DNA from 4 places in the Chishuiella sp. genome. Region 2 is predicted to be linked to each of the others. Evidence: riboswitches for the same ligand, from Rfam matches in the RefSeq annotation. Region 2 holds a riboswitch; each other region holds the start of a gene.
What was found. A riboswitch is a leader RNA that binds a small molecule or an ion and turns the genes downstream of it on or off. The one in region 2 is predicted to bind S-adenosylmethionine.
Positions count from the first base shown of each region.

Region 1 (5,342 bases), on a different contig from region 2:
AAACAGCAGAAAGTAATGTAGATTTTCCTGCATTGGGAAACCCAACAAGACCTACATCAGCTAGTATCTTCAACTCTAATGTAAATTGACCTTCAACTCCATCTAATCCTGGTTGAGCATAACGAGGTGTTTGACGTGTTGCAGAACGAAAATGCCAGTTTCCTAATCCTCCTTTACCTCCTTGAGCAATAATTAACTCTTGTCCATTCTCTGTTATTTCACCAATAACATTTCCTTCTTCATCTTTTGCGATTGTTCCAATTGGAACATCTAAAATTATATCTTCTCCATCAGCTCCAGTAGATCTTGATTTACCACCACGACCACCATTTTGAGCTCTGAAGTGTTTTTTAAAACGAAACTCTAATAAAGTCCATAAATTTGAGTTTCCTAAGAGTGTAATATTTCCTCCTCGTCCTCCATCTCCTCCATCAGGACCTCCTTTATCGATATATTTTTCGCGATGCAAACTTGCTGAACCCGCACCTCCGTGTCCGGCTCTACAATTTATTTTTACGTAGTCAACAAAATTTGATTGCATATTTTTTATTTTTATAATAGTTTGCAAAAGTACAATTTATAAAGATTATAATGAAATCTTATTTATATTTGTTTTCTTTTAGATAAAAATATCTAAAATTTATTTGAAGAAGTTATCGACTTTTACTTCAGAAAGCTGAATAGATGTTGTTGGTATTCCATAAATTATTAGTCGATCTATTAAACCTTCAAGTTGTGAACTATCATTTAATATACATTCTGCTAATAAACAATATTCTCCAGTAGTTCTTTTACAACTAATAATCTCAGGAAACTTATACAAGTCATTTATAAATAATTTAAATTCATCATTCTTAAATTTTAAAAAAATAATCACTTTTAAGCTATAACCTATTTTTTGAAAATCTATATCTACACTAAATTTTTTGATTACTTCATCATCAACTAACTTCGTTATTCGTTCTTTTGTAGCTGATTGCGACAAACCAATTAACCTACCAATTTCTGCATAACTTAATCTCGAATTATCATTTAAAATTTTAAGAATTTTATAATCGTAGTGATCCAAAATTATTTTCATTGTTTCTTGTTTTAAATACAGTTATAATCATTAAAAATACACTTGTTTTATATTAAATCAACTTTAGATATATTTTTTTTTCTTAGAAATTTGAAAAAATATATAATATGAAAAGACTAAAACCTTCAGAAAATGGATTTACTCCATTTGAAAAACAAATTGGACATAATAAGTTTATTCTAGAAAGTTGGAATAATTTAGATGAATCTTTATGGCACAAAACTTCATTAAATCAAAATTTATTAGAACAAATTCGCAGAACATTAGCTTTTGAAAATAAATGTGAATATTGTATGGTTAAAGGAGGTAGACCGAATTATAATCCTAATAATATAAAAGTATCTATAGCTTGTGCTTTTGCAGAATTATTTTGTAAAGACCATTTTTCTATATCTGATAAACATTTCGACATTTTAAAAGAATATTTTACGGATAAAGAAATATCCGAATTATGTACATTTATTGCATTTGTACAGGCATCTCAAAAACTTGGTAAAATTTTTAATTTATCAGAAAATGATCAATTAAATGCAGTTGTAAAATTAAAAGATGTTCTATAGAAAAAAATAAGCTTCCTAGTTAGGAAGCTTATTTTTTTATGCTACATTATTTATATATTCAGCCTCCAAAATTTGATCTACAATTTTTTCAACTTCATCAATATGTTCTTTAACTAATTCATTATTCTTAATCTGCTCAATCTCATAAAATTTCACTGTATTTTTATAGTTATTTAGTTGAGTGTAAAACTTTCTAAGCTTTGCTCTATTAAATATGTGTTCTTCTTTTACATAAATAACGTGTATTTTAGATTTTATATATTGTGTTATCTCTAAAATATCTGTTCTATGTCTAGAAATATCAATTGAATAAAATATTGATTTTAAATAATCATTCTTAGCTTTAGGTTCTTCAATCACCCAATCTTGAGTTTTAGGGCTTGATGCTATAGGAATTATATTTAATACTTTATTTGGAAATAAACAAGCCATTTCCCATGCTATTCCACCTCCTAAATCAGCTCCTATTATAGCAAAAACTTCATTAATTTCTAATTCAAATAAAGTCAACCAAAATAAAACAGCTACATCTCTTGCAGTAATACGATCAAAAGGCAAATAATCATAGTTTATTGACTTTGAAACTTCATTACCAGGTATATCTATAGTAATAACAGTATATTCATTAAGATCAATTGCTTTATTTTTTCCCATAACTCCATCCCAATGATAAGCGCTATCAGAATCTCCTTGTAATGAATGATTAATTAATACAACTGGAGCTGTTCCTAATGGTAAACCAAATACTTGGTAAGTAACTGATACTTTACTTAAAATTGTGTTATCCTCTAATGGCCATACAGGCACTTGTAACTGTTGTAAATTTTGCATAATTATGTAATTTTTGGTTGATGGTAATATTTAAAATTGTTTATAAAAAAAATCCCTATCGATTTCTTCGATAGGGAACTTTACCAATTAAAAAATAAAAATAATTTATTATATTAATGTATAACATTCCCTAGCCTGAACTTACAAACCTGTTGACGAATTGAAATATTAAAATACATTTTTTTCATTTTTTAATTGCTTATACCCCAAATTTATAAAAAATAAATCTACTTTTTCTAAAAAAAATGATAATAATTTGTAAAATTTTCTGTAAATATTCTTTTTATTGTATATTTGCTATGTATTTCGAACCGAAAAGCGGTACCAACCGAGAGTAGTCTCCACGGTGGTAAAATAATACGGGAATCAATCCAAATAAAACGTTTCTCCTTTATTCATCGAAATACAATAATTGTTTAATAAAAATAAATATTTATTGTATGTCACAAAACATTTCAGAATTAAATTTAACATCAATTACAAATGAAAAACTAGTTCATTTCATTAATTACCAATTACCTATTACGAACAAAGATTTAAAAGAGATTCTTTTAAAAGAGTTTAAAAATAGAAATTTAGAATACAGACATCTTTACAACTTTCAGTTAAATGAATTAGATATTAAAAATTCTCTTCATTTAATAGATGATTGCTTATTTGAAAAAAATATTCCCAAACCTCCATTAGTTGGTAATTTTTATCCAATTGTTAGAAGATTAAAAAACTTTTTAATGACAAGTGAAGAATTAAAAGGAAAAAGATTAAAAACCTTTGACTACATATTCGATCAACTTTTTTTAGCAGATGATTTTATTGAAATTATCTCTGAAGATAAAATTCAAGAATTAAATGAAAATGACGTATTTATTACATTCAAAAATAAGTTTCAACAATTTCCTAATCAGAATGTTTTAAAAAGAATTACTTTAAAAAGTTCTATAATAGTAATTGATAAGGATAATTACTATAAAGGTTATAAAAGAATATCTATTCATAAAGATAATTCCGTGATTAAAGAACTTATTTTAGCATAAAAATAAAAGCAATTTATAACTTGGTTATAAATTGCTTTTTTTCTTATATCATACTATTAATTAGATTGAATGATATTTGAAATCGTGATTATTTTTTATTGTTTTAACTGATTCGTAAATCAATTCAATTACATTTTTTACATCTGCCTGATGAACCATCTCTACAGTTGTATGCATATATCTAAGTGGTAAAGAAATAAGTGCTGAAGGCACACCTCCATTACTGTAAGCAAAAGCATCTGTATCCGTTCCTGTTACACGAGAACTAGCCGCTCTTTGAAAAGGTATATTATTTTTTTCTGCCGAATCAATAATTAATTCTCTTAAATTATTCTGTACAGCTGGAGCATAATAAATAACAGGGCCATCTCCACATTTTTGTTCTCCTTCTTTTGACTTTGTAATCATAGGAGTTGTGGTATCATGTGTAACATCTGTAACAATAGCTACATTTGGTTTTATTGTTTGCGTAATCATTTCTGCTCCACGTAAACCTACCTCTTCTTGTACAGCATTAACAATATATAATCCAAAATCCAATTTATCTTTATTCTCAGCAATTTTACGAGCAACTTCAGCAATCATAAAACCTCCCATTCTATTGTCTATTGCTCGACAAACGAAATAACGATCATTTAGTGTAAAAAATTCATCTGGATATGTTATAACACAACCTACATGAATTCCCAATTCTAAAACCTCTTCTTTTGTTGTACATCCTGTATCTATCCAAATTTTATCTGGCGTTGGAGCTTCCTCTTTTGCTCCTTGACGTAAATGAATTGCAGGCCATCCAAAAACACCTTTTACAATTCCTTTTTTAGTATGAATACTAACTATTTTAGATGGAGCTATCATATGATCAGAACCTCCATTTCTAATAACATAAATTAAACCATCATCTGAAATATAATTTACAAACCATGAAATTTCATCTGCATGTGCCTCAATAACAACTTTATATTTAGCTTCTGGATTAATTACTCCATATGCAGAACCATAATTATCTGTTTTTACTTCATCTACATAAGGCTTAATATAATCTATCCATACTTTTTGTCCAGCACTTTCAAATCCTGTTGGTGAAGCTGTATTTAAATATTCCTTTAAAAAATCTAAAGATTGATTATCAAATAAATTATTTTTAGTCATTTTTCTTATATTTTATAACAAATGTACTAATTTTAGGGACAGTTCTCAACAAATTTGAACACATGAAATATTACAATTTTTGTATCATCATATTATTTATTTTTTATTTTTCTCCAAATTCAAATGCTCAAATATTTGGATTAGATCTTGGAGGAAAAAACTCTACTCAACAAATAAAAAATGATTCTACAAGTTTAGATGATTTTACATTTAACCCTGAAGATACTATACATTTAAATGAATCTAATTTTTATACAGTAAAATTAAAAACAGATTTAGAAAAAAAATATTATTTATGGCTAAGAAAACGTGTTCGTGATGTTTGGCCTTATGTAAGAACTGCCGTTCGTGAATACAATCATGTATCAGATACTATCCAATCAATGGATAAAAAAAGAGAGCAAAGAAAATTTATTAAAAGTAGACAAAAGGAATTAGCAGATAAATTTGAAAAAGAATTAAAAAACATGTCTAATTCTAGAGGCCAAATTATTACCAAATTAATTTATAAAGAAACAAACAAAACAACTTTTGAAATCATAAAAGAGTTACGTGGAGGGTTTAATGCATTTTTATATCAAGCTGCAAGTGGAGCATTTGACATAAACCTTAAACAAACTTTTGATCCAAAAAAAACACGTGAAGACCTATATATAATTGTTATTTTACAAAGAGATTTTGCTA
Region 1 is NZ_DAMCLZ010000013.1:43,043-48,384, forward strand. Features, by position in the region: gene obgE (GTPase ObgE) at 1-541, opposite strand, end outside; gene RT575_RS12645 (Lrp/AsnC family transcriptional regulator) at 641-1,081, opposite strand; gene RT575_RS12650 (carboxymuconolactone decarboxylase family protein) at 1,189-1,641, shown strand; gene RT575_RS12655 (alpha/beta fold hydrolase) at 1,678-2,472, opposite strand; SAM-I-IV-variant riboswitch at 2,769-2,861, shown strand; gene RT575_RS12660 (hypothetical protein) at 2,913-3,506, shown strand; gene RT575_RS12665 (M42 family metallopeptidase) at 3,567-4,658, opposite strand; gene RT575_RS12670 (DUF4294 domain-containing protein) at 4,721-5,342, shown strand, end outside.
Region 1: another riboswitch for S-adenosylmethionine. It lies ahead of RT575_RS12660 (hypothetical protein); the one in region 2 lies ahead of RT575_RS00350 (homoserine dehydrogenase).

Region 2 (5,342 bases):
TTCTTTGGTCTGGAGTAGATTTAAAATATTTCTTCTCCATCCAGTATTCATACCATTTTCCTTCAACTTCTTGAGGCGTATATTTTGATGCGATTTCCATTTGTAATTTCTTAAAAAAATAAAGTTCTGCAAAAATAACAATTCTTATCAAGAATACATATCATAATAGAAATATTATTTAGAATCTTTAGGTACTTACTTTTTATAAATAGATTTTTTAACATTAATTAAGAAATCTATTTGATAGATAATTATTTTAAAATATATATATTTCATATATTTGATATGACAATTTATTATCATTATGAAAAAAATTATGTTTTTAGGTGCTTTTGTATTAGGAGTATCATCACTTTTTGCACAAACACTTACTTTAGAAAAAGAAGAAATTCAATTTGGTAATTTGAAATTGAATACAGAAGTAACTTCTAAAATGAAAGTTACTAATACAGGTGACAAACCTCTAATTCTAAAAAGTGTTGTTGGATCTTGTGGTTGTACTATACCAGAATATGCTAAAACACCAATTGAACCAGGAAAATCTAGTGATATTGTAATAAAATATTCTACTGGAGGAGTAAAAGGAGATTTTAATAAATCTGTAACTATCACTTCTAATGATCCTGTTAGTTCTAGAAAAATCTTTAGAATAAAAGGTAAAGCTGAATAATATTAAAAAGCCAAGCTAAATGCTTGGCTTTTTAATGTTCAAATATTTTATTTTGCTAAAAGTCTTAATGTAACATGATTACTAAAAGTTTCAATTTTATTCTCTTTTTGAGAGAATTCAACTGTCATTGTTCCATCAAACTCTTCCAAATCCAAAATCTTTATTTTATCATTTAACTGAATATCTTTAGAATTTAAATATTTCAAAAAATCTTCTGAAGAATAAATTACAGCACAAATTTCTACCTCATCACCTTTTTTAAATTCAGCTAATTTTTTATAGTTTACAATTTCAAAATTTCCTTCTTTATCAGGAATTGGAGAACCATGAGGATCAACTTTAGGATAATTTAAAATCTCATCCATTTTATCAAAAAATAAAGGGCTTTGGATATGTTCAATCTGTTCTGCAACTTCATGAACCTGCTCCCAGCCAAATCCCATTTTTTCAACTAAAAACATTTCTGTTAATCTATGTTTTCTAACAATCAAAGATGCTTTTATTATTCCTTTTTCAGATAAACGTAAGGGCTTATATGACTCATAAATGACCAAATCTTTTTCAGCTAATTTTTTCATCATACTATTTACAGTAGGCATTTTTATTTCCAAATGCTTACTTAAATCCTTAACATTAACTTCTCCTTTACCATTTTTAGATAAATGAAATAGAGCTTTTAAATAGTTTTCTTCAACTAATGAATTCATTAGACAAATATAATTTAAAGAATTCATTATTTAGAAAACTTTTAATTTTATACTTAGATAAATCAATAAAAAACTAATAGCAATTAATTTATAAATTAACTGCTATTAGTTCACGAAATTTATTCAAAAGCAATTATAGAAAGGTTAGGATTATGAATAAAATTATTATCTTTTAATTTATTTATATCAATCAAACCTATAATATGATTATAATCTTTACTCTCATATCGTTCTTCGACTTCTTGAAAAACAGCAAAATAATCATCTAATTTTATTGAAGAACCAAGATAAATTTTCACAATTCCTGATTGATTAAATTTTCCTTTTTCTGAATTCTCGTACTTTCTTATAGAATATTTATAATCATATTTAAGTGCAGATATATCACTTAATACTGCAGACGCTGTCGGAAATCTCCCTGCTCCTTTTCCATAAAGAAATTGTTCATCAGATAAAGAACTTCCAATCAAAACACCATTATATTCGTTGTTAACTAATGCAATTGTTTTATCCAAAGGAATAAACGTTGGTAAAACCGTCGAATTTATTTCGTTAGTTTCTGGAATTATTTGAGATTTAGCAATTAACTTTATTGTATAACCTTTTTCTTTAGCATATTTCAAATCTTGAATCTGTAAAGATGTAATTCCTTTTCTTATAACATCATCTACATTTATTTTTTTACCAAAAGCATGTAGAGTTATTATAGATATCTTACTCGCAGCATCAAAACCTTCTACATCTGCAGTTGGATCAGCTTCAGCAAAACCATTTTCTTGTGCTGATTTTAATGCATTTTGATAAGATTCATTCTCATTGACCATTTTAGTTAAAATATAATTAGTTGTTCCGTTTACAATTCCAGATACATAATTTAACAAATCATTATCAAAATATTCTTCTAGATTTCTAATAATAGGAACAGAACCGCAAACCGCAGCTTCATAAAGAAAAGAAACATTATTTTTTTCTTGTAATTCTAATAATTCTCTATGATGATCTGCTATTACTTTTTTATTTGCACTAACAACATGTTTTCCTTTACTAAAGGATTTTTTTATAATAGAATACGCCGCATCAGCTTCAGATATAAGTTCTACTACAAGATTTATATCTTCATCATCTAATATATCATCTGCGTTTGTAGAAAATAATTCTTTTGGTGCGTTACGTGGTTTATCTATATCTTTTATAACTATTTTTTTTATTGTAGCATTTATTTGAGGTTTATCCTCTAAAACCTTGTAAATTCCTTCACCGACTACTCCAAAACCAAATAAACCAATGTTTAACTTTGCCATATCTTTAAATTGTAAAATGTTTTTGATATCAAGACAAGTAGATAAAAAAAATGATCCAACTGTCTAAATAAAAACAGATGAACCAATTTTAATAAAATTATTATTGATTGATTGAATTTTGTTTTTATTCATCTCCCCTATTAAGGATGGATTTAGCACCTTGATGTGTAATCAGGTTGCTAAAGTTTCATCGGGCCATTTCCCTCCACTTTTCTTGATAAATTGTAAATTTTATAAACTATTTCGTTGGCACAAATCTACTACATTTAAAATGTATTATCCAAATAAAAAAGACTAAATTTATTCATATTTTTCTATAAATAATTAAAAAACAATACAAAACATAATTTTATTCTGTTTTTTATTAATATACATAATTTTATTCTGTTTTATTAAGTTTTAATAAAAAACATATTTTAACATGAAAAATCACTAATATAAATTATTAGAAAGATTTATTTTGATTTAACTATTTATTAACTATTTTAACAATACGATAACTTAACGTTTATTTTTCCTTAACATTCAGTTTATATCCAAAAATTAGTTTTACATCCAAATTAAACACATAAACATTAACTAGATGATAAAACAATTTACAACTTTAGCTGCATTAACCGCCACCACAATTTGTGTATACGGACAAGGAACACAAGCTTCTATTTCTGGAAAAGTCTTCAACGAAAATGGGAATGGAATACATACTGTAACTGTACAAGTGAAAAACGAATCCACAGGTTTTACAACTTCCACATTTACTAATGAAAAAGGTGAGTTCTATTTTAAACAATTACCTTTAGGTGGACCTTATACCATTACTGCTATCTCTAACGAATATGGAGAAGAAATAAAAGATGGATATCAATTAAATCTTGGTGATGATATAAAAATTGATTTTAACCTAAATTCTTCCCCTGAAATAATAGAAATTGAAGGTGTAGAAGTTAGAGCAAATTCATTAAAAAATACAATAAAAAATATAGGCTCTTCTACGTCTGTTACAGCAAAAGACATTGAGAGATTACCTGTTAATGGAAGAAATTTCACTTCATTAATCGATCTATCACCATTAAGCTCTGGAAGTAATTTATCTGGTCAATTAGCATCGTCTACAAACTTTACTATAGATGGTATGACTGCAAAAAATCCAACTTCTGGTGGGGCTACAAATAGAAACGGTGGACCATATTCTATTTCTATGGAATCCGTTCGTGAGTTTGCTGTTGTAACAAACGCTTATGATGTTACTTATGGCCGAAGCGGTGGAGGAACTATAAATACTGTTACTAAATCAGGAACAAATACTTTATCAGGAAGTGCATTTATGTTTGGTCGTACTGACTGGTTATCTAGTCCTTATGATATTAATGCAAATAAAAGAGATTCTAAATTTTCTACTTATCAATATGGTTTTACACTAGGAGGACCAATTATCAAAGATAAACTTCATTATTTCTTTGCATGGGATCATCAAGCACATTCTTCACCATTAATTATAGCTGACCTTAGAAATGAACAAGATGAAGCAAGATATAATTTAAGTCAATCTTCTCTTGATCGTTTCGTTGATATTTCAAGAAGAAAATACGGTGTTGCTAATTCGCCACAGTTTGGCCAATTTGATCGTAAAAGAGGAACTGATGCATTATTTTTGAGATTAGATTGGCAAATTAATGATCGTAATTTATTAACAATTCGCAATAATTACGTAAATGATAGAAATAATCTTGGATTAGGTGATAATACTTCTATAAATTTATATGAAGTTTATGGTGATGTAAACTCTGTTGATAATAGCTTAATGGCAAGTTTACGATCTAAACTATCTTCTAAATTAACAAATGAATTAAAAGTTCAACATTTGTACACTTCAGAAGAATCTACACCTAATAGCCAATTACCTAAATCAAATATTCCTCGTGCAATTGTAGAACGAGTACAATCTAATGTTAACGGAAAGGATGTATTTACAAACATACAAATTGGTGGACAACGTTATTCTCCCGAAAATTTTTATAATCATGTTTTTCAAATTACTGATAACTTATATTGGAATACAGAAAAAATAAATTACACTTTTGGGTTTGATATGATGTATACACATATGAATTCCCTTTACGGAAGTGAAATGAATGGTCGTTATTACTTTACTGGTTTAGATAACTTTGATAATTTAACTCCTTACCGTTACGCAAGAGAAGTATATCTAAATGAAGACAATAGAGTAAAACAAAATATTCTTGCTACTGGTGTTTATGGACAATTACAGACTAAACTTGCTCCTGGATTAGAATTAATAGGTGGATTAAGATTAGATTATACTCATTATTTTAATAAAGGAAACTTTAATCAATTAGTTTATGATGAACTTGGATTAAGAACTGATAATGTTTTAAAAACATTTCAAGTACAACCTCGATTCCAATTTACTTGGGATTTAAACGAAAATAAAACAGATATTGTACGTCTTGGAGCTGGTATTTTTGGTTCTGATATTAATAACTATGCAATGATTAATAACATGGTTTTTGATGGTACTAGAGTTGCTTCTATTGATGTACAAGGAGATTTAGTTCCAAGACCTGATTTTATTGGTTACAGACAAAACCCTAGCTCAGCACCTGGAGCAGAATTATTCAACAATCCAAACATTCCTAAAATATC
Region 2 is NZ_DAMCLZ010000001.1:69,628-74,969, reverse strand. Features, by position in the region: gene RT575_RS00365 (valine--tRNA ligase) at 1-100, opposite strand, end outside; gene RT575_RS00360 (DUF1573 domain-containing protein) at 305-670, shown strand; gene RT575_RS00355 (metal-dependent transcriptional regulator) at 718-1,377, opposite strand; gene RT575_RS00350 (homoserine dehydrogenase) at 1,497-2,678, opposite strand; SAM riboswitch class I at 2,804-2,902, opposite strand; gene RT575_RS00345 (carboxypeptidase regulatory-like domain-containing protein) at 3,262-5,342, shown strand, end outside.

Region 3 (5,342 bases), 320 kb from region 2:
AAAAATCTAATTTAAATACAGTTGTTAATCATGTCCACTATTTAGATGTTTGTCAATCAATAGAACATATATTAGACAAGCAAATATATAAAGAAACATATAATGTTGTTGCCCCATTACATCCAACTAAAGAAGAAATATTAGAATATCAAATTAATAAAAAAATTATGTATTCTAATTATAAAATAGGTAAAATAGTTTCCTCTAATAAATTAATTGAACGATTTAAGTTTGAATTTATTTATAATAATCCAATATTGATCCAATAATTTATTTTCTAACTTTTTTATTTTTATTCTGAAATACAAAATAAAATATTAAAATTGCAAGAACAGTTATTAAAATTGTATCCCAGTTATTCTTTACAAAAAAAATAATATTATCTAACATTTTTCTTCTTTTTGTAAATATAATAAAATATAGCAAGCTATACAACTAAACAAAAATCTAAGTAAAATACGAGATAAAAGAAATACCGATTATAAAACCGTTAAAAAAATAGATAATTAAAAGATTTGTAGGTAGATAAAAAATAGAGAGAAGATATTATAATTTAACAAATGAGGAGAAATTAATCTTCTCTCGTATTCTTAGTTTTAAAAATGTATGCAAATTTAATAAATTCTGAATTATATTCGGCTATATAGGTAATAATATTATGTTAAATCATAAAAAAAAGACAAAATGCTAATTTTATTAAGTAAATAAGAGTATTTATTTAATAAAATTAACTGAATTTTACTTAATGACACTTTTAAGTCAAAAAATTTATCAAATTCGAAATTTATCATAGAAAATAACTATCAATTTTTATGATAATTTTTAGAATAGATCTAAATGTTGGTTATATTTTTGTTGTGCAAATAACTATCATGCAAACAAACATAAAAATAGAGTCGTTAAGAAATGTTGATATTAATGAATTATCAGCATTATACAATTTGTCCTATAAGAATTACTATATACCAATTCATCTAAATGTAGATCAATTTCAGAAAAAACTGAAGATGGAAGACATTGATTTAGAATTTTCTATTGGTGCTTTTATAGATGATGTTTTAGTTGGATTTTTATTATATGGAATAAGAATTCAAAACAATCAAAAAGTAAGTTATATTGGTGGAACTGGTGTGTCACCTGAATTTAGAGGAAATAGAATAACACAACAAATGCTTGATTATAGTTTTTCTGAATTAAAGGCTATAAATGTAAAAAGTATTTATTTAGATGTGAACACTAAAAATGATTTTGCAATAAAAGCATATGAAACATGTGGTTTTGTAAAAACTAGAACTCTTAATAGTTACAAAGGTATTCCAATTTTAGTTGTAAACCCATTACATGAAATTAAGACTTTTTCAGATTTAAATTTAATTACAGAAAACTTTTGGGATATAAAACCTACATGGAAAAATGATATCCAAAGTATTAAAAATATCATTGATGATTGTTTAATTACAGGTATTTTTGAAGGTAATAATTTAGTTGCTTACAAAATCATTAATAAAAAGAATACTCGTATTTATGAATTTGGTGTTCATCATGAATATAGAAATAGATACTTAGCTTCTATTCTATTTAGTGATTTAAAAAATAAAGAAATCAAAATGATAAATATTGATGAAAATGAATTGACTACGAACAATTTCATCAAATCTCTTGGATTATCTATGTATGATAATCAATACGAAATGATTAAAACATTATAATAATAAAAAAAGAACTTCAAATGAAGTTCTTTTTTTATTACATATTCAATTAATTTTTATCTTCTTTCCTAAAAATTTTGGCTGTATACCAAACCAATTATCAATAAAAACTTTTGTTCTAGCGAAAAACTCTCTTACATTTGTTTTTAATCCTGCTTGTTTATTAACATCTTTAGCATTATACCCATAAGCATCAATCCCATTTTGTTTACCAATAAATATAGCTCGTTGATTATGAAATTTCTGAGAAACAACTATAAATTTTGATTGTCCAAATATTTCTTTTGCGCGAATCATTGAATCTAACGTTCTAAAACCAGCATAATCTAAATAAATAACATTCTCTGGAATACCTTTTTCTATTAATGCTTTTTTCATTGTTTCTGGCTCATTATAATCTTTTCGTCCATGATCTCCACTTAAAATAAAATGAGTCACTTTACCTGATTTGTATAGCTCATCGGCAGCAATAATTCTATAAGTAAAATAATAATTTTGGTAACCATTAACCAAATTAGGTGCTGTACCTAGAACCAAAGCAACTTTTGTTTCTGGCAATTCATTTACATTATATGTAACAAAATCTTTTGTCGATTTCTCTATTTTATAATTAGCATAAAAACTAAAAAGAACAACCACTAATAGTAGAAGTAGGAAATAAATAATTGTCTTTTTAAAAAATTTCTTCATAGGAAGCTATTTGGATTTTTGAAATGTAATCGAAAATAAAACTTTTTTTTTATTCTTTTCTATAAACCCAATCAAAACCATCATTATGATATCTAGGAAATAAGTGAACATGTAAATGCCCTATATCATTAAAATCTCCTCCATTTTGCATAATTGTATATCCATCTAAATTATATTCTTTTTTCAATTGAATTAATATTTTTTTAGAAAGTAAAGTTAATTTCAACAGTAAAGAATCCTCTAATTCATCAAAATCTAACACATCAATTTTAGGTATTATAGGTAAATGACCTTTATTTATAGATCAATATCCAAAAAAGCTAAAAAATTTTCATCTTCATAACTAAGTTATTATAAGTTATTGTTTTATAATATTTTACAAGAAAATACAATTTTGTTTAAATTTTTAATTAAAAATACTTATCTTAAACAAAATACTACCAAATGAAAAAAATTATATTATTACTATCTTGTGCTTCTATCTGTTCTTTTACTTTTAGTTGTAGTAGTGATGATGACACCGATTCTAGTGTTCTATCATATGAAAAATTGTTAAAAGAATCTGAAGAAAATTCTAAAATTCTAAATGACTTAAACCAAAATTTTATAACTACTAATGAAAATATCAGATTAAAGCCTCTTGAAATTAATACTAGCCCTTGGGATAATAGACCAATTTTTCAAACCTTGGGCACAAGAACTATCACTAAAAATCCTGCTAATAAAAAAGGTTATTATTCTTTTGTTTTCAAACCTGATATTGCAAAAAAATATGGTATACCTCCTGGACCTTATTGGTGTGAATTCTGGACTATTTCAGCAAGAGCTGAGTTGCCTGTAAACACACTAGCTTCAAGAGCTTTAGACACAGACCTAAAAGGATACTTAGCATTTAAACCACACAATAACAAAGAGGAACTTGGTGTAAGATATTCTACAACTGCAAATGGGTCATATCAAACTATAACCATGAGTACAAATTATTTTGTAATAGCTACTGATAGATCTGGATTGCTGTAAACAAAACAATTCCTCATGAATCTTTTAGAAATGGAGAATTTAGATTCTCTTATCAATATATTCAATGGTAAAACCATTCTAAAATAATTTTATACCTTTTAAAATTAAGGCAATAACAACTATAAAAATTTAAATAAAATTAATTAAAAATACTTTTTCTAAAAAACAATCGATATTTAGAATAAAATTCTAAACTGAGACAAATTATAAATTAAAAATCAATTGAATTAAGATGTATTATTAACTTAGTTTTTTGTCTTATAAATAATTCTTCATTTCACTGATTATCATTTTTTTATTATAAATAGAATAAATAATTTTGCATAACGCTTTATGACGAAAGATTGAGGGAATAGGCCCTATGAAATCTTAGCAACCCAAAGTAAGTTGGGTGCTACATCCTACTCTTTTTTAAAAAGAGAAATATGAAGAAATATGAGAACAACTTCCACTTTCGTTATACAGTCAAATTTTTATACAAAATGACATTAAACGATATATTAAAAGAACGAATTGTTATTCTTGATGGTGCTATGGGAACTATGATACAAAAGCACAATTTACAAGAAGAAGATTACAGAGGAGAAAGATTTAAGGATTTTCATACTTCGCTAAAAGGAAATAATGATTTATTGGTTCTTACACAACCAAAAATAATAAAAGACATTCATAGAGAATATTTAGAAGCTGGTGCTGATTTGTTAGAAACTAACACATTCAATGCTAATATAATTTCTATGGTTGATTATGACATGGTTGATTTAGTTGATGAATTAAACTATGAAGCAGTACGTTTAGCAAAAGAAGCTTGTATAGAATATTCTACACCTGATAAACCTCGTTTTGTTGTTGGCTCACTAGGTCCTACGAATAAAACTGCATCTATATCTCCACAAGTTAACGATCCTAGTTATAGAGATATAGACTTTGATACATTAGCCAATGTTTATTATCGACAAGCTAAAACAATGCTAGAAGCTGGTGCTGACGCCTTACTTGTAGAAACTATTTTTGATACTTTAAATGCCAAAGCTGCATTTTTTGGAATACAAGATGCTATTGATGAAACAGGAATAAATGTACCATTAATGGCTTCTGGAACAATAACAGATAAATCTGGTCGTACATTATCTGGACAAACAACAGAAGCATTTCTTATTTCATTAGAACATATCGATTTACTTTCTATTGGACTAAATTGTGCTTTAGGAGCATCAGATTTAATTCCTTATTTAGAAGTTCTTGCAGAAAAAGCTCCTTTCTATGTAAGCGCCTATCCAAATGCAGGATTACCAAATGCATTTGGTGGATATGATGAGACAGCAGAAATGATGCTAGATAATATACGTCCTTTTTTAGACAAAAAATTAGTGAATATAATTGGAGGTTGTTGTGGTTCAACTCCTAATCATATAAAACTGATGGCTGATTTAGCAAAACAATATGAACCAAGAAAAATAGATGAACGATGTCAGGTATAAAAATTCAACTTTCTGGATTAGAACCACTAATTATTCGAGAAAATTCCAATTTTGTAAATGTTGGAGAGCGTACAAACGTAACAGGTTCTAAACGTTTTTTACGATTAATAAAAGAAGAAAAATTTGAAGAAGCACTTCAAGTTGCTCGCGACCAGGTTGAAGGTGGTGCACAAGTCATTGATATCAACATGGATGAGGGAATGATTGATGGTGTTGCTTCTATGGTTAAATATTTACGATTAGTTGCCTCTGAACCAGATATTTCTAGAGTTCCTATTATGATAGATTCTTCTAAATGGGAAATTATAGAAGCTGGTTTAAAAAATGTTCAAGGAAAAGCAATTGTGAATTCTATTTCTCTGAAAGAAGGAGAACAACTTTTCATAGAACATGCAAAAAAAATAAAACGTTATGGTGCAGCTGCTATTATTATGGCTTTTGA
Region 3 is NZ_DAMCLZ010000001.1:389,943-395,284, reverse strand. Features, by position in the region: gene RT575_RS01715 (hypothetical protein) at 1-269, shown strand, start outside; gene RT575_RS01710 (GNAT family N-acetyltransferase) at 873-1,709, shown strand; gene RT575_RS01705 (ElyC/SanA/YdcF family protein) at 1,755-2,399, opposite strand; gene RT575_RS01700 (HIT domain-containing protein) at 2,449-2,700, opposite strand; gene RT575_RS01695 (hypothetical protein) at 2,844-3,419, shown strand; SAM riboswitch class I at 3,748-3,851, shown strand; gene RT575_RS01690 (homocysteine S-methyltransferase family protein) at 3,902-4,900, shown strand; gene metH (methionine synthase) at 4,888-5,342, shown strand, end outside.
Region 3: another riboswitch for S-adenosylmethionine. It lies ahead of RT575_RS01690 (homocysteine S-methyltransferase family protein); the one in region 2 lies ahead of RT575_RS00350 (homoserine dehydrogenase).

Region 4 (5,342 bases), on a different contig from region 2:
AAAAAATAAAATTCCGAATGATTGATTAGTTAAAACTAAGATAATCACTCGGAATAAAATATGTATTTAAAATTTTTAAAATTTAAAACTTGCTCGTGCAAAATAATATGCTCCTGTCATTCCCATTTGTACAGGTGCATAAGGGAATACACCGTAATATGAATTTTCATAGACTTGTTTATCAGGGAAGATATCGAATAGATTATTCGCTCCGATTGTAAAATTAAAATATTTTGTAATATCATATCCAATAGAAGCATCTGTAACAACTTTTCCTGTGTGTTGCTGAATACTTCCATAAGGATATCCATTTCTTTCAACTTTTCCAAAGTATGTATTACGAACCATAAAATTAAAACCTGAAATGGCATAGTTTAAAGCTAAAGTAGCTTTAGTTTTAGGGCTTAAAGATTCAATAATATTTACTTGGTCAGGTCCAAAAAATTGTTGTCTTGGAATAGTTAATGTTTTAGGAAAATGATAATCTACAATTTTTGTTTCATTCAAATTCCCAGATAAACTTGCATTTAATTTACCTCTACCTAATCGTGTATCATAAGATATAACTAAATCCAAACCTTTCGTTTCTGTGTCAATAGCATTTGTAAAAATTCTTCCAGAAACAATTCCATATTTTTCAAAAGCAGGATCTACAATATCAGACGTTAATACAATTCGGTCTTTTACTTTGATATAATATCCATCAAGAGTTATGAATAATTTAGAAATAGGTCTAAATGTTAATCCTAAACTTGCATTAACAGATTTCTCTTGTTTTAATTTATCTAAACCTAGTTCACGAGATAAATCAGAATCATTTCTAATAATTCCTTTTGTACCAAGTTTTTGAACTCCATCATCTAAATAGAAATCTGTGTAAGCATTACTAAAATATTTTTGTTGTAAAGATGGTGCTCTAAATCCTGTAGAAATTGCTCCTCGAACAGAAAAACCTTTGGCATATTCGTAGCGTAATGCTAATTTTCCATTAACGGTATTTCCTACATCAGAATAGTTTTCGAAACGTCCAGCAATATCAGCAGAAAAATTTCCGAATTTAAATTCTCCATCTGCATAGGCAGCAACAGATTGTCTATCTGCTTTTATAACACTTGAAGGTCTGAAACCACCAAAAGTTTCCGAACCAGAACCTACGTATGAAGCCTCGTCACCAGCTCCAATTTGATATTGTTCGTAGCGGTATTCTCCTCCAAAGGCTAAATTAAAAAAATGATTGATTTTTTTAGAAAAATCTAAATTCACAACATCTTGTAAAAACTGATGTTTTCCTGCATAAAAATTAGTAGGTGAATCTGTTCCTAAAGATTGATTGATAGAATTAATAACGTCATATTTAAAAGAATTTACACCTAATGTGTTACTCAAATCAACTTTCCAACCATTAAAAGAATAACGTAATCCTGTTGAGTTAGAATAATCGTTGATATTTGATTTTATTGTTGCTTGAAAACCATTTGGATAAACTTTTAGAGACTCTGCATTTAGATCACTTGGTAAACGACGAAAACCAAAACCTTGACCTTGGCGTAAGCTTACTCCACCAAATGTATAAAATTCTAATTTGTCTGTTAATTTAGTTTCTGCATTAACAAAAAATTGTTGATTTTTTATTGCCGCATCACCAATTTGGAATCTGAAATCATTTCTAGTTAATCCTCTTTCTGATAAAATTGCATCATCTGCAGCTCTTGCAGCAGTAGGATCATCAGCAAAATCGTATGCAAAATTATCACCATATATATCTAAATTATTATTTTTAGAACGATTTGTTTTTTTACGATCACTAATTACAGCTGAGAATACAATAGAACCTTCTTTACCTAATTTAGTCCCATAGCTACCATTAAAATTATAAGTTTGTCCATCATTTCTAGATGTTTGTCCATACGTAAAGGATGCATCACCTCCTGGTTTAGATTTTAAAACAATATTTACCACACCAGCTATAGCATCAGAACCATATTGTGCCGCTGCACCATCACGAAGTACTTCTATTTTCTCAATAGCAGAAACAGGGATAGCTCCTAAATCGGTACCTACAGAACCATTTCCTACAGTATTTTGATAGTTTACTAATGAAGTTGAATGTCTTCTTTTTCCATTAATAAGAACTAAAACTTGATCTGGCCCCATTCCTCTTAATGTTACAGGATCTATATGTTCTGTACCATCTGAAGCTGATTGGCGAACTGAATTGAAAGATGGAATAACATAATTCAAAATATCATTTACAGATAACTGAGGTGATGATGTTTTTAATTTTTCTACATCTATTACATCGACAGGCACAGGAGAATTTACTACAGTTCTTTCAGAAGTACGGCCACCAATTAGAACAACTTCGTTCAAATTTGTTTCGTCTTCTTTAACGTCTTGGGCAAGAGCAAAAGATGTGCCTAGTATAGCTAGAGTTGTAAGTAAAAATTTGTTTTTTTTCATGTTTATTTTAATAAAAAATATCAAGAAACCAACATAAAAAAGTAGAATAAAAGTTAAATTCTTTTGTTCTCATCTTTCCCTTTTATTTGGGTTGGATTTAGCACCTTTTTATCATAATTTATTGGTTGCTAAGGTTTCAAAGGGCCAATCCCTCCACCTTTCTTGATAAGGACAGCAAAGATAATGTTAATAAAATGAAAAGAAAAAATAAATCTCTATTATTTTTGTAGAGTTTAAGTATTTAACAAAAATAGAATTGATTAATAGTTTGATACTTCTATTTTAAAACAATAATGAAACAACTATAATTTTATAGGGTAATAATGAATAAAATTTAATATTTTTATTCATATAAATAGATAATAAATGGGACTAAAATTAAAACCTATTGATGTTGTTGATAACATAACTAAGGAAGAATTTACAGAAAAATATTTAAAAACACGTCAGCCTGTAGTTATAAAGAACATGTCGAAGAATTGGCCCGCTTATAAAAAATGGACTTTTGATTATATGAAAGAAGCTGTTGGAGATATAACACTTCCTTTATATGATAGTTCTAAAGCTGATCCAGCAGCACCTATTAATGCTCCAGTTACAGAAATGAAATTTTCAGATTATATAGATCTTATAGAAAATGAACCAACAGATTTGAGAATTTTTTTCTTTGACCCAATAAAACATGCTCCGAAGTTGTTAGATGATTATGTTTTTCCTAAGGAACTTATGGGAGGTTTTTTAGATAAATATCCTAGTTTGTTTTTTGGAGGAGAGGGTTCTGAGACATTTCTTCATTTTGATATAGATATGCCACATATTTTTCATACACATTTTAATGGAAGAAAACATGTTTTGCTTTTTGAATATAAATGGAAGGAAAGACTTTATAAATTGCCATATGCAACTTATTCTTTAGAGGATTATAGTATTGAACATCCCGATTTTGATAAATTTCCTGCTTTAGATGGAGTAGAAGGTATTGAATGTTTTTTAGAGCATGGTGATACATTATTTATGCCAACAGGTTGGTGGCATTGGATGAAATACCTTGATGGAAGCTTTTCAATTTCTTTAAGAGCATGGGATAAATCTTGGGCTGTAAAAACACATTCTTTATGGAACCTTGTGGTACAAAGAAACTTTGATAATTTTATGAAGAAAAATTTTAAAGGTAAATACATGGATTGGAAAGAAAAAGAAGCCATTAAAAGAGCAGAATATGCTTTAAAAAATAATAGACCTAGTTGATTAAACTAGGTCTATTATTTTTAAAAAAAGCTACAATTCATATACTGAATGTAGCTTTTTTATGTTATTATTTATTTCCAATAATTCCAAACTTTACCATCGAATACAGCAAATGAGTCACTTTCTGTATCATAGCAAATAGTACCAGCTACAGGTGACAAGATATTTTCATGAGGTCTAAATACTTTTGGAAGTATTAAAGCTTTATCAGTAGATTCTAGTATTAAAACACCTTCTGCTTCACTACTTTCAGCACCTATAATTACACCTTTACCAATTTCCTCAGTTGTATTAATATTTGCTGAGGTACTTATATCATTATTGTTTTCATCTTTTTGCGCATCAAAACTTCCTTCATCACTAAGTTCTAACCATTCGTTGTTTTGGAAAACTTTTACTTTTAAATCATTTTTATCAATTAAAAGAGTCCCATTTGTATAGTTAGTTGTAGTTTCTATATCTGCTATAGGTAAAATAATTCCTTTTTTTTCATTTCCAAAATCAAGTATTCCAGCTCCATCAACTTGATTTTTACCTATTGATACTTGAGCATAAAGTAAGTTTGTGCTCAAAATAAGACATAATATAATAAATTTTTTCATGTTTAAAATTTTATTCATTACAAGATTTTTGAATACAATTCCATGTACTACCATTGTATATACTGATACATTTTTTATCATCACTAATATCAAATATAATCATTCCTTTTACCCAATTATTTGCTCCAATAGCTGTAGGGGTTGTTCTTGTTAAGACCATGCCTTTTTTACCAGATTCGAGAACTAAGAATCCATTTGGAACATTTTCTGGCCAATTACTAAATTGACTTTTTAATGTAGAAATACCTGTATTAGAATCAATTGTCGTGCCGCCGGTTGGAGATTTAGTACAATATGAGCAATAATCTAAATCAGTTTCACCATTAGCATTAATTGTAGATGAACCTAAACAAATATCTTCTGATTCACTTGTTAGATCATAACTAAAAGTTGATTCAACAGGGTTTAATGTATCAGGATTAATTTCATAATTAGATATATCATTAGATGCTTTTACTTTAAATGTTATAGTGCTTATTCCAGCAGGAAGAGTAATATCCTCATATTCTAGACTTCCATCATCTCCAGTATTAGTACCAATATTTAGACCGCTAGAAGTTGTAATACTATTATTCACTAAAGTAAACACTTCGCTATCATATTCTAAGTTTAAGAAAATATTAGACAAAGTAAAACTATTAGGATTATTAATATTTAATGTTACTTCGATTTCATCATTAAGTACAAAACACTTTTTATTTAAAGACATAGACGTTATCACACGTTTTGGTCTATCCGAATCTACTGCAGATGTAATTGTAACTGATTCTCCAGTTAAACGATCAATACTAGAAATTTCAGTTGTAATTCCTGATGAGTTTTCGTAACTTAATTTTGCTTGATTATTATAATCTCCTGCAGTGGCAGAATCATCAAATATTGCTATGGCTCTAACTGTATATAAACTTCCACCTCCTGGAATTTTTAAATTATTTAATTTAAGTGTGCGAGTTCCATATCCTGTAATATCTCCATCTATTTCAAGTTCTGTAGAGACAGATTCATTTACCCATATCATACCTTCTGGTAATT
Region 4 is NZ_DAMCLZ010000009.1:25,335-30,676, reverse strand. Features, by position in the region: gene RT575_RS10325 (TonB-dependent receptor) at 76-2,460, opposite strand; SAM riboswitch class I at 2,527-2,632, opposite strand; gene RT575_RS10320 (cupin-like domain-containing protein) at 2,827-3,708, shown strand; gene RT575_RS10315 (hypothetical protein) at 3,780-4,310, opposite strand; gene RT575_RS10310 (hypothetical protein) at 4,321-5,342, opposite strand, start outside.
Region 4: another riboswitch for S-adenosylmethionine. It lies ahead of RT575_RS10325 (TonB-dependent receptor); the one in region 2 lies ahead of RT575_RS00350 (homoserine dehydrogenase).